2 regions of the Streptomyces sp. NPDC059743 genome follow, and region 1 is predicted to be linked to the other one. Evidence: riboswitches for the same ligand, from Rfam matches in the RefSeq annotation. Region 1 holds a riboswitch; the other holds the start of a gene.
What was found. Region 1 has a riboswitch for cobalamin ahead of ACFV6H_RS30165 (ABC transporter substrate-binding protein). Riboswitches for the same ligand answer to the same signal wherever they lie in the genome.
Positions count from the first base shown of each region.

Region 2: it holds a riboswitch for cobalamin, as region 1 does, so the genes downstream of both, metE (5-methyltetrahydropteroyltriglutamate--homocysteine S-methyltransferase) here and ACFV6H_RS30165 (ABC transporter substrate-binding protein) in region 1, are expected to answer to the same signal.

Region 1 covers NZ_JBHWGS010000019.1:113,078-117,282, forward strand. Annotated here, with positions in the region: gene ACFV6H_RS30155 (amino acid permease) at 129-1,595, shown strand; gene ACFV6H_RS30160 (Mov34/MPN/PAD-1 family protein) at 1,753-2,166, shown strand; cobalamin riboswitch at 2,168-2,288, shown strand; gene ACFV6H_RS30165 (ABC transporter substrate-binding protein) at 2,328-3,350, shown strand; gene ACFV6H_RS30170 (FecCD family ABC transporter permease) at 3,359-4,205, shown strand, end outside.
Region 2 covers NZ_JBHWGS010000026.1:92,943-97,147, reverse strand. Annotated here, with positions in the region: gene ACFV6H_RS35005 (MFS transporter) at 1-195, shown strand, start outside; partial or broken gene metE (5-methyltetrahydropteroyltriglutamate--homocysteine S-methyltransferase) at 213-2,528, opposite strand; cobalamin riboswitch at 2,740-3,020, opposite strand; gene ACFV6H_RS34995 (enoyl-CoA hydratase/isomerase family protein) at 3,124-4,205, shown strand, end outside.

The DNA.
Region 1 (4,205 bases):
CCACCCCTGTCCCCGGGGGTGCCTTCGCCGGCCGACCGCCGGCGGCACTCCATCCGTATCCGGGGGGATCACGAACCGGTCCGCGGCCGACGTCCGGCGCTGATCGGTATGGAGAAAGGGCGCACGACATGACCTCTGCCCAGGTCGACAAGGAATACGGCGGTGACCACGCCACGGCAGGACCCACCGGAGACGGCCCGGCCGAAGAGGGCTACGAACGGGGACTCGGCAGCCGCCAGGTCCAGATGATCGCCATCGGCGGCGCGATCGGTGTCGGACTCTTCATGGGCGCCGGAGCCAATATCGCCAAGGCGGGCCCCAGCATCATCCTCATGTACGCCCTCGCCGGCGTCGTGATCTTCTTCATCATGCGGGCGCTCGGCGAACTGCTGCTCTACCGGCCGGTCTCGGGCTCCTTCGCGGAGTACGCCCGTGAGTTCCTCGGCCCGTTCTTCGGCTTCGCCACCGGCTGGACGTACTGGCTGATGTGGGTCGTCACCGGGATGGCGGAGCTGACCGCCGCCGCGATCTACATCCACTTCTGGTTCCCGCAGATCCCTCAGTGGGTCAGCGCGCTGGTCTTCCTGGTGGTCCTCTTCGGCGTCAATCTGATCTCGGTGAAGATCTTCGGCGAGGTCGAGTTCTGGTTCTCGATGATCAAGGTCACCGCGATCATCGGCATGATCGTCATCGGTCTGGGCGTCCTCACCATCGGCTTCTCGGACGCCGGTGAGACCGCCGCCGCCTCCAACCTCTGGGCACATGACGGGATCTTCCCGAACGGCATCGGCTCCAGCCTGATGACTCTTCAGGGCGTGATGTTCGCCTATCTCGCCGTCGAGCTGGTCGGTGTGACCGCGGGCGAGTCCGAGAATCCCGAGAAGACGCTGCCCAAGGCCATCAACACACTGCCCTGGCGCATCATCGTCTTCTATGTCGGCGCGCTCTCCGTCATCCTCGCCGTCGTCAAGTGGACCGAGTTCTCCGCGGGCAACAGCCCGTTCGTGCACGCCTTCGAGAAGATGGGCATCCCGCTCGCGGCCGGCATCGTCAACTTCGTCGTACTGACCGCCGCGCTCTCCTCCTGCAACTCCGGGATGTACTCCACCGGCCGGATGCTGCGCGACCTCGCCGCCAACAGCGAGGCGCCCACGGTCTTCGGCAGGCTCAACTCCCGTAAGACGCCGGCCCTCGGCATCACCGTCTCCGCCGTGCTGATGGGCATCGGTGTGGTCCTCAACTATGTCGTCCCGGAGAAGGCCTTCGGCTATGTGACCTCCGTGGCCACCGCGGCCGGCATCTGGACCTGGATGATGATTCTGGCCAGCCATATCCGCTACCGCCGCGGTGTGGAGGCGGGCCGGCTGCCGGCCTCGTCCTTCCCGGCGCCGGGCGGCGCGCTCTTCAGCTGGGTCGCGGTGGCCTTCCTGGCGCTCGTCACCTGTCTGATCGCGTACGACAAGGACGCGCGGGTCTGTCTGTATGTGGCGGCGGTCTGGGCGGTGGGCCTGGCGGCCGGCTGGCAGTTCCTGAAGCGGCGCGACCCGGCGATCGCGGAGCGCGCCCAGCGGGAGTACGCCTCGGCGGCGGACTGACCGTACAAGCCTGACCGTACGGTTCGGCTCGTGCGCGTACGGGCCCGTATACCGCGGCCGTACGTCTGTCGGCCCTCGGATTCACTGATCCGAGGGCCTTCGTGGCCCGTCGGCACCGGCCCGTCTCCGGTCCGGCGCGGCCGTTTATATTCTCCTCATGCTCACCATCACCCAGGCCCTGCACGACCAGATCGTCGCGCACGCGCGAGCCGACCATCCCGACGAGGCCTGCGGAGTGGTCGCGGGCCCGGCGGGCAGCGGACGGGCCGAGCGGTTCATTCCCATGCTCAACGCAGCACGCTCGCCCACCTTCTACGAGTTCGACTCGGCGGATCTGCTCAAGCTCTACCGCGAGATGGACGACCGCGACGAGGAGCCGGTGATCATCTACCACTCGCACACCGCGACCGAGGCCTATCCGTCCCGTACGGACATCACCTACGCCAATGAGCCCGGCGCCCACTATGTGCTGGTCTCGACGGCGGACACGGACGACACGGGCCCGTTCCAGTTCCGCTCGTACCGGATCGTCGACGGCGAGGTCACCGAGGAGCCCGTCGAGATCGTCTGAGAGACTCACGGCTGAACCAGGGCGGCAGGACCCAGGAAGCCGGTGCGAAACCGGCGCGGTCCCGCCACTGTGACCAAGCTCCGCTTGGCAGCCAGGAACTGACCTGCCGCCCTTCTCCCACCAGCCAGGGGACGCGGAAATCCCCCGGAGGAGGCCCAGCCGTGTCTGTTCCGTCCCGGCGCCGCCGTGCGCTCACGCCCGCCGTCATATCCGCCGCCGCGATCGCCGTACTGCTCCCGCTCGCCGCCTGTGGCACCACCACGGACGCCGCCGAGCCGGCGGACGGCGGGCCCGCCGCGAAGGCCGCGCCCGGCTTTCCGTACACCGTCACCAACTGCGGTGTGACGACCACCTACCAGGCGCCGCCGAAGCGTGTGGTCACCATGAACCAGCACGTCACCGAGGTCATGCTCGCGCTCGGCCTGGAGAAGTCCCTGGTCGGCACCGCCTATCTGGACGACCGGATCCTGCCCGCCTACGAGAAGGCGTACAAGAGCGTCCCGGTCCTCGCCGAGGAGTATCCGTCCAAGGAGAGACTGCTCGCGGCGAATCCCGACTTCGTCTACGGCGGATACGCCAGCGCCTTCGACGCCAAGGACGGCCGCAGCCGCGACGATCTCAAGGCGGCCGGTATCAACACCCGGCTCAATCTGGAGAACTGCGCGGACGGCACGACCTCGATGGACGACGTCTACCGGGAGGTCGAGGAGACCGGCCGCACCTTCGGCGTCCAGGACCGCGCCGAGCAGTGGATCGCGGACGCACGCACCACCGTCGCGTCCACCGCCGACGAGCTGAAGGGCGTCGCACCGCTCTCCGTCTTCGTCTACGACAGCGGCGACAAGACCGCTTTCACCGCGGGCGGCAAGGGCATCGGCAATGAGCTGATCGAGCTGGCCGGCGGGCGCAATGTCTTCGCCGACCTCGACAAGTCCTTCGGCGACGCCACCTGGGAACAGGTCGTCGCGCGCGAGCCCGAGGTCATCGTCATCTACGACTACGGCGCCACCACCGTCGCACAGAAGAAGAAGCGCCTGCTGGAGGACCCGGTCCTCAAGGACATACCGGCCATCAGGAACCAGCGGTTCGCCGTCATGCCGCTCTCGGACGTGGTCCTCGGCGTACGGGCACCGGCCGCCGTCGAACGCCTCGCGGCCCAGCTCCATCCCGAGTCCGTGAAGTAAGCGCCGCCATGACACGCGCCACCGCGCCCGCCCGTGCCCACGGGCGGCTCCGCCGCACCCTGGTGCTCGGCTCCCTGGCCGCCGCGCTCGCCGTCGCCGTCGTCGCGGGCCTCGCACTCGGCTCCGTACGGATCCCGCCCGGTCAGGTGATCACGATCCTGACCGGCCGCGCGGAGCCCGGCCCGTTCCGCACCATCGTGCTCGACGTACGGCTGCCGAGAGTGCTGCTCGGTGTGATCGTCGGCGCCGGGCTCGCCGTCGTCGGCGCCGTCCTCCAGGCGCTCGTACGCAACCGGCTCGCCGATCCGTTTCTGCTCGGCATCTCCTCCGGCGCCTCCACCGGCGCCGTGCTGGTGCTGGTCCTCGGCATCGGCGGCGGAGTGACCACCACCGTCGCGATGCCGGCCGCCGCCTTCGCCGGCGCGCTCCTCGCGCTGGCGCTGGTGTACGGGCTGGCCCGGCGCGGCTCCACGATGACCGGCGGCGGGCTCGTGCTCGCGGGCGTCGCCGTCTCGTACATCCTCTCCGCGCTCACCACCCTCATCCTGGTCGTCTCCGCCAGGCCCGAGCACTTCCAGGAGGCGCTGTACTGGTCGCTGGGCGGCCTCGGCAGCGCCCGCTGGGCCACGCTCGTACCGCCCGCCGTCGCGCTCACCGCCGGGACCGCCCTGCTCATGGCGCTGGCCAGACCGCTCGATCTGCTGCTGGCGGGCGAGGAGGGCGCGACCGTGCTCGGTCTCGACACCTCGCGCTTCCGCGCCGCGGTCTTCGTCCTCGCCTCCCTGGTCACGGCCGTGATGGTGGCCGCGAGCGGCGCGGTCGGCTTCATCGGGCTGCTGGCGCCGCACGCCGCCC
Region 2 (4,205 bases), on a different contig from region 1:
GGGCGGAGCGCGGCGCTCTGGGGCTGCTCGGCGCTGATCGTCCTGCTGACGGCGGCGGTCCTGACCGTGCCCGATGTACGCCGGCTGACCCGCCGCACGGAGAAGGTCGCCGCCGATTCGTCCTCGGCCGTCGGGCGGACCGATCCGGCCCGCCCGGCGACCGAGGACACCACGTCGCCCTCAGCCGCGCCTTAGGCCCCTCCCTGGCTGCCTTACGAGAAGCGGCTCCGTGTCGTCCGTGCCGCCGCCACCAGGTTCTCCAGGGACGTACGGACCTCGGACCAGCCGCGTGTCTTCAGACCGCAGTCGGGATTGACTCAGAGCCGCCGCGCCGGGACCGCCTCAAGTGCCGTGCCCAGCAAGGCGGTCATCTCCTCGGCCGAGGGCACGCGCGGTGAGTGGATGTCGTACACACCAGGGCCCACCTCGCGCGGATAGCCCGCCGCCGCCAGCTCGTCGGCGACCCGCATATGGGAGCGCGCGGCCTCCAGGCTGATCACATCGGCGTCCAGGTCGTCGATGGCGCGGATGATGTCGCCGAACTCCGCGTAGCACATATGCGTATGGATCTGGGTGTCGGGACGGACGCCCGCCGTCGTCAGCCGGAACGCCTCCGTCGCCCAGTCCAGATACGCCGGCCGGTCCGCCGCGCGCAGCGGCAGCGTCTCCCGCAGCGCCGGTTCGTCCACCTGGATGACGGCCGTACCGGCCGCCTCCAGATCCGCGACCTCGTCCCGCAGCGCGAGCGCCACCTGCCGGGCGGTCTCGCCAAGCGGCTGGTCGTCCCGGACGAACGACCAGGCCAGCATGGTGACCGGGCCCGTCAGCATGCCCTTGACGGGCCGGTCCGTCAGCGACTGCGCGTACGACGTGGTGGCGACGGTCATCGGCGCGGGCCGCGAGATGTCGCCCGCCAGGATCGGCGGACGGACATAGCGGGTGCCGTACGACTGGACCCAGCCGTGCCGTGTGGCGAGATATCCGGTCAGCCGCTCGGCGAAGTACTGCACCATGTCGTTGCGTTCTGGCTCGCCGTGCACCAGGACATCGATGCCCGCCTTCTCCTGGAAGGAGACGACCTCTCGGATCTCGGCCGCGATGCGCTCCTCGTATCCGGTCCCGTCCAGCCGCCCGGCCCGCAGTTCGGCGCGCGCCGTACGCAACTCGTCGGTCTGCGGGAACGATCCGATGGTGGTCGTCGGCAGCGGAGGCAGACCGAGGCGCGCGTGCTGGGCGGCGGTGCGCTCGGCGTACGGCTGGTCCCGGTGGGCGTCCGCGTCCGTCACCGCCGCCGCGCGGGCCCGTACCGCCGGATCGCAGGTGATCGCCGAGGCGGCACGGGAGGCGAGATCGGCGCGGTTGGCGGCGAGCCGGGCCGCGACGGTGTCGGTGCCCTGCGCCAGGCCCCGGGCGAGAGTGACGACCTCGTCGGTCTTCTGGCGCGCGAAGGCCAGCCACCGGGTGAGCTGCGGATCGAGATCCCGCTCGGCGGCGCTGTCCAGCGGGACATGGAGCAGCGAGCAGGATGTCGACACATCGACCTGTTCGGCCAGACCGAGCAGAGTGGCGAGCGTGGTCAGCGAGGCCGCGAGATCGTTGATCCACACATTGCGGCCGTCCACCACTCCGGCGATCAGCCGCTTGCCAGGCAGCCCGCCGACCGCCGCGAGATCGGTGAGATTGGCGGCGGCAGGGCCGGTGAAGTCCAGCGCGAGCCCTTCGACCGGTGCCTTCGCCAGTACGGGCAGGGCCTCGCCGAGCCGGTCGAAGTAGGACGCCACCAGAAGCTGAGGCCGGTCGGTGAGCGCGCCGAGTTCACGGTAGGCGCGCGCGAGCGCGGTCAGCTCGGCGGGCGTACGGTCCTGGACGAGCGCGGGCTCGTCGAGCTGCACCCATTGCGCACCGGCCGCGCGCAGATCGGCCAGCACCTCCGCGTACACCGGCAGCAGCCGGTCGAGCAGGGTGAGCGGCTCGAAACCGTCGGCCACGCCCGGCGCGGGCTTGGCGAGCAGCAGATAGGTGAGCGGGCCGACCAGCACCGGCCGGGCGGCGGTGTGGCCGAGCGCTACGGCCTCACGCAGCTCCGCGACCTGCTTGTCCGAGTGCGCGGAGAAGACGGTGTCCGGGCCCAACTCCGGGACGAGATAGTGGTAGTTGGTGTCGAACCACTTGGTCATCTCCAGCGGCGCCACATCCTGGGCACCGCGCGCCATGGTGAAGTAGCCGTCGAGCGCGTCGGCCTCGACGGCAGCCCGGTGTCGGGCCGGGACCGCGCCGACCATCACACTGGTGTCGAGCACATGGTCGTAGTACGAGAAGTCGCCCGTGGGCACTTCGTGGAGACCGGAGTCGGCCAGCCGGCGCCAGTTGTCGCGGCGCAGTCCTGCGGCCGTCTCCCGCAGCGTGTCCGCGGTGATCCGGCCCTTCCAGTACCCTTCGACGGCCTTCTTCAGTTCGCGGTCGGCGCCCTGGCGCGGATAGCCGAGGACGGTGGCCCTCGGCGTCGGCCTTGACCTCGAACTCGACATCGGACTCGGATGTGACCGGGCTGCCGCGGCTGCGGACTTGGGTGTCACGGGACTCTCCTTCGCGAGTCGTGCGGGAACGATCCCGGCGGAACTCGTAGGAGGCGAAGGAACGGAAGCCGGGACGGTGCCGCGCTCCACGCAGCCACGTGTCGCACACGCCCGCCCATATCCGCCGACCCGCCCACGAGGTCACCGAGATCTCCGTGTGCGGTGCTCGCACACGGGCAGTGGCAGGTCTTCGGACTTGTGGGCACACCTCGTGGCCGTGGCCGTTGGCCGTGACCATTGGCTGTTAACCGTTGGCCGTACGTATGACGTACGTACCGGTACGAGGCTCCTACTGGCCGTCGCTTCCCGGACGCGGTGCGTCCAGTGCGTATGACGGCGGTCGTTCCCACTCACCGCTGCGGGGCAGTCCCGGATTTCCACCGGGTTCCCTCTTACGACGCGGCTGCCTGGCGGACAGCGCGAACCGACTGCGTGTCCAGCCTAGAGGCTCGTGTGACGCGGCGGCCAGCCCGGTCCGGGGAACGGACCTGACGACCTTGGACGTACTTTCCTTGGACGGCTTCGGGCGTGCCGGATACTGGGCGGCATGGTCCACGACGACGAACCGGTACTGCTCGGCCGGGCCGGCCGCACCGCCCGCATCACGCTCAACCGCCCTCGCGCGCTCAACGCCCTCACCCACCCGATGGTCCTGCGGATCTCCGAGGCCCTCGCGGAGTGGGAGGACGACGAGAGCGTCACGGCGGTGCTCATCTCGGGCGCCGGCGAGCGCGGTCTGTGCGCCGGCGGCGACATCCGCGCGATCCATGAGGACGCGCGCGCCGGAAGCTCCGCCTCGCCCGACTTCTGGCGCGACGAGTACCGGCTCAACGCCCGTATCGCCCGCTTCACCAAGCCCTATGTCGCGCTGATGGACGGCATCGTGATGGGCGGCGGAGTCGGTGTCTCGGCGCACGGCAGTCTGCGGATCGTCACCGAACGGTCGGCGGTCGCCATGCCCGAGACCGGAATCGGTCTGGTCCCCGACGTCGGCGGCACCTATCTGCTCTCCCGCGCGCCGGGCGAGCTGGGGACGCATCTCGCCCTGACCGGCAGGGCGGTGGGCGCGGCGGACGCGCTGCTGTGCGGGCTCGCGGACCACTTCGTACCTTCGGAGCGGCTGGCCGCACTGCGTACCGCGCTGGCCGGGCCCGGGATACGCGAGGCGGCGGACGTCATCGGGACGGTACGCGCGTACGGGACCGAGTACGGGACTGAGCACGGGACGGCCGTGCCCGAGGGCCAACTCGCCGCGGACCGCGAGTGGATCGACACCTGTTACGCGGCCGACTCGGTGGAGGAGATCGTCGAGCGGCTGCTCGGCAGTGGCCGGCCCGCGGCGAAAGAGGCCGCGGAAACGATCCTGACTCGGTCGCCCACCGCGCTCAAGGCGACACTCGAAGCGATGCGCCGGGCCCGTCGGCTGCCGACGCTGGAGCGCGTGCTCGACCAGGAGTACCGCGCCTCGTGCGCCGCGCTGGCCACCCACGATCTGCGGGAGGGCATCCGCGCGCAGGTCATCGACAAGGACCGCAGACCGCGGTGGTCACCCAGGGAATTGACAGACGTCACCGAGGCCGATGTGGCGCGGTTCTTCGCGGCGCCGCCGGGCGGCGACCTCGGGCTGGC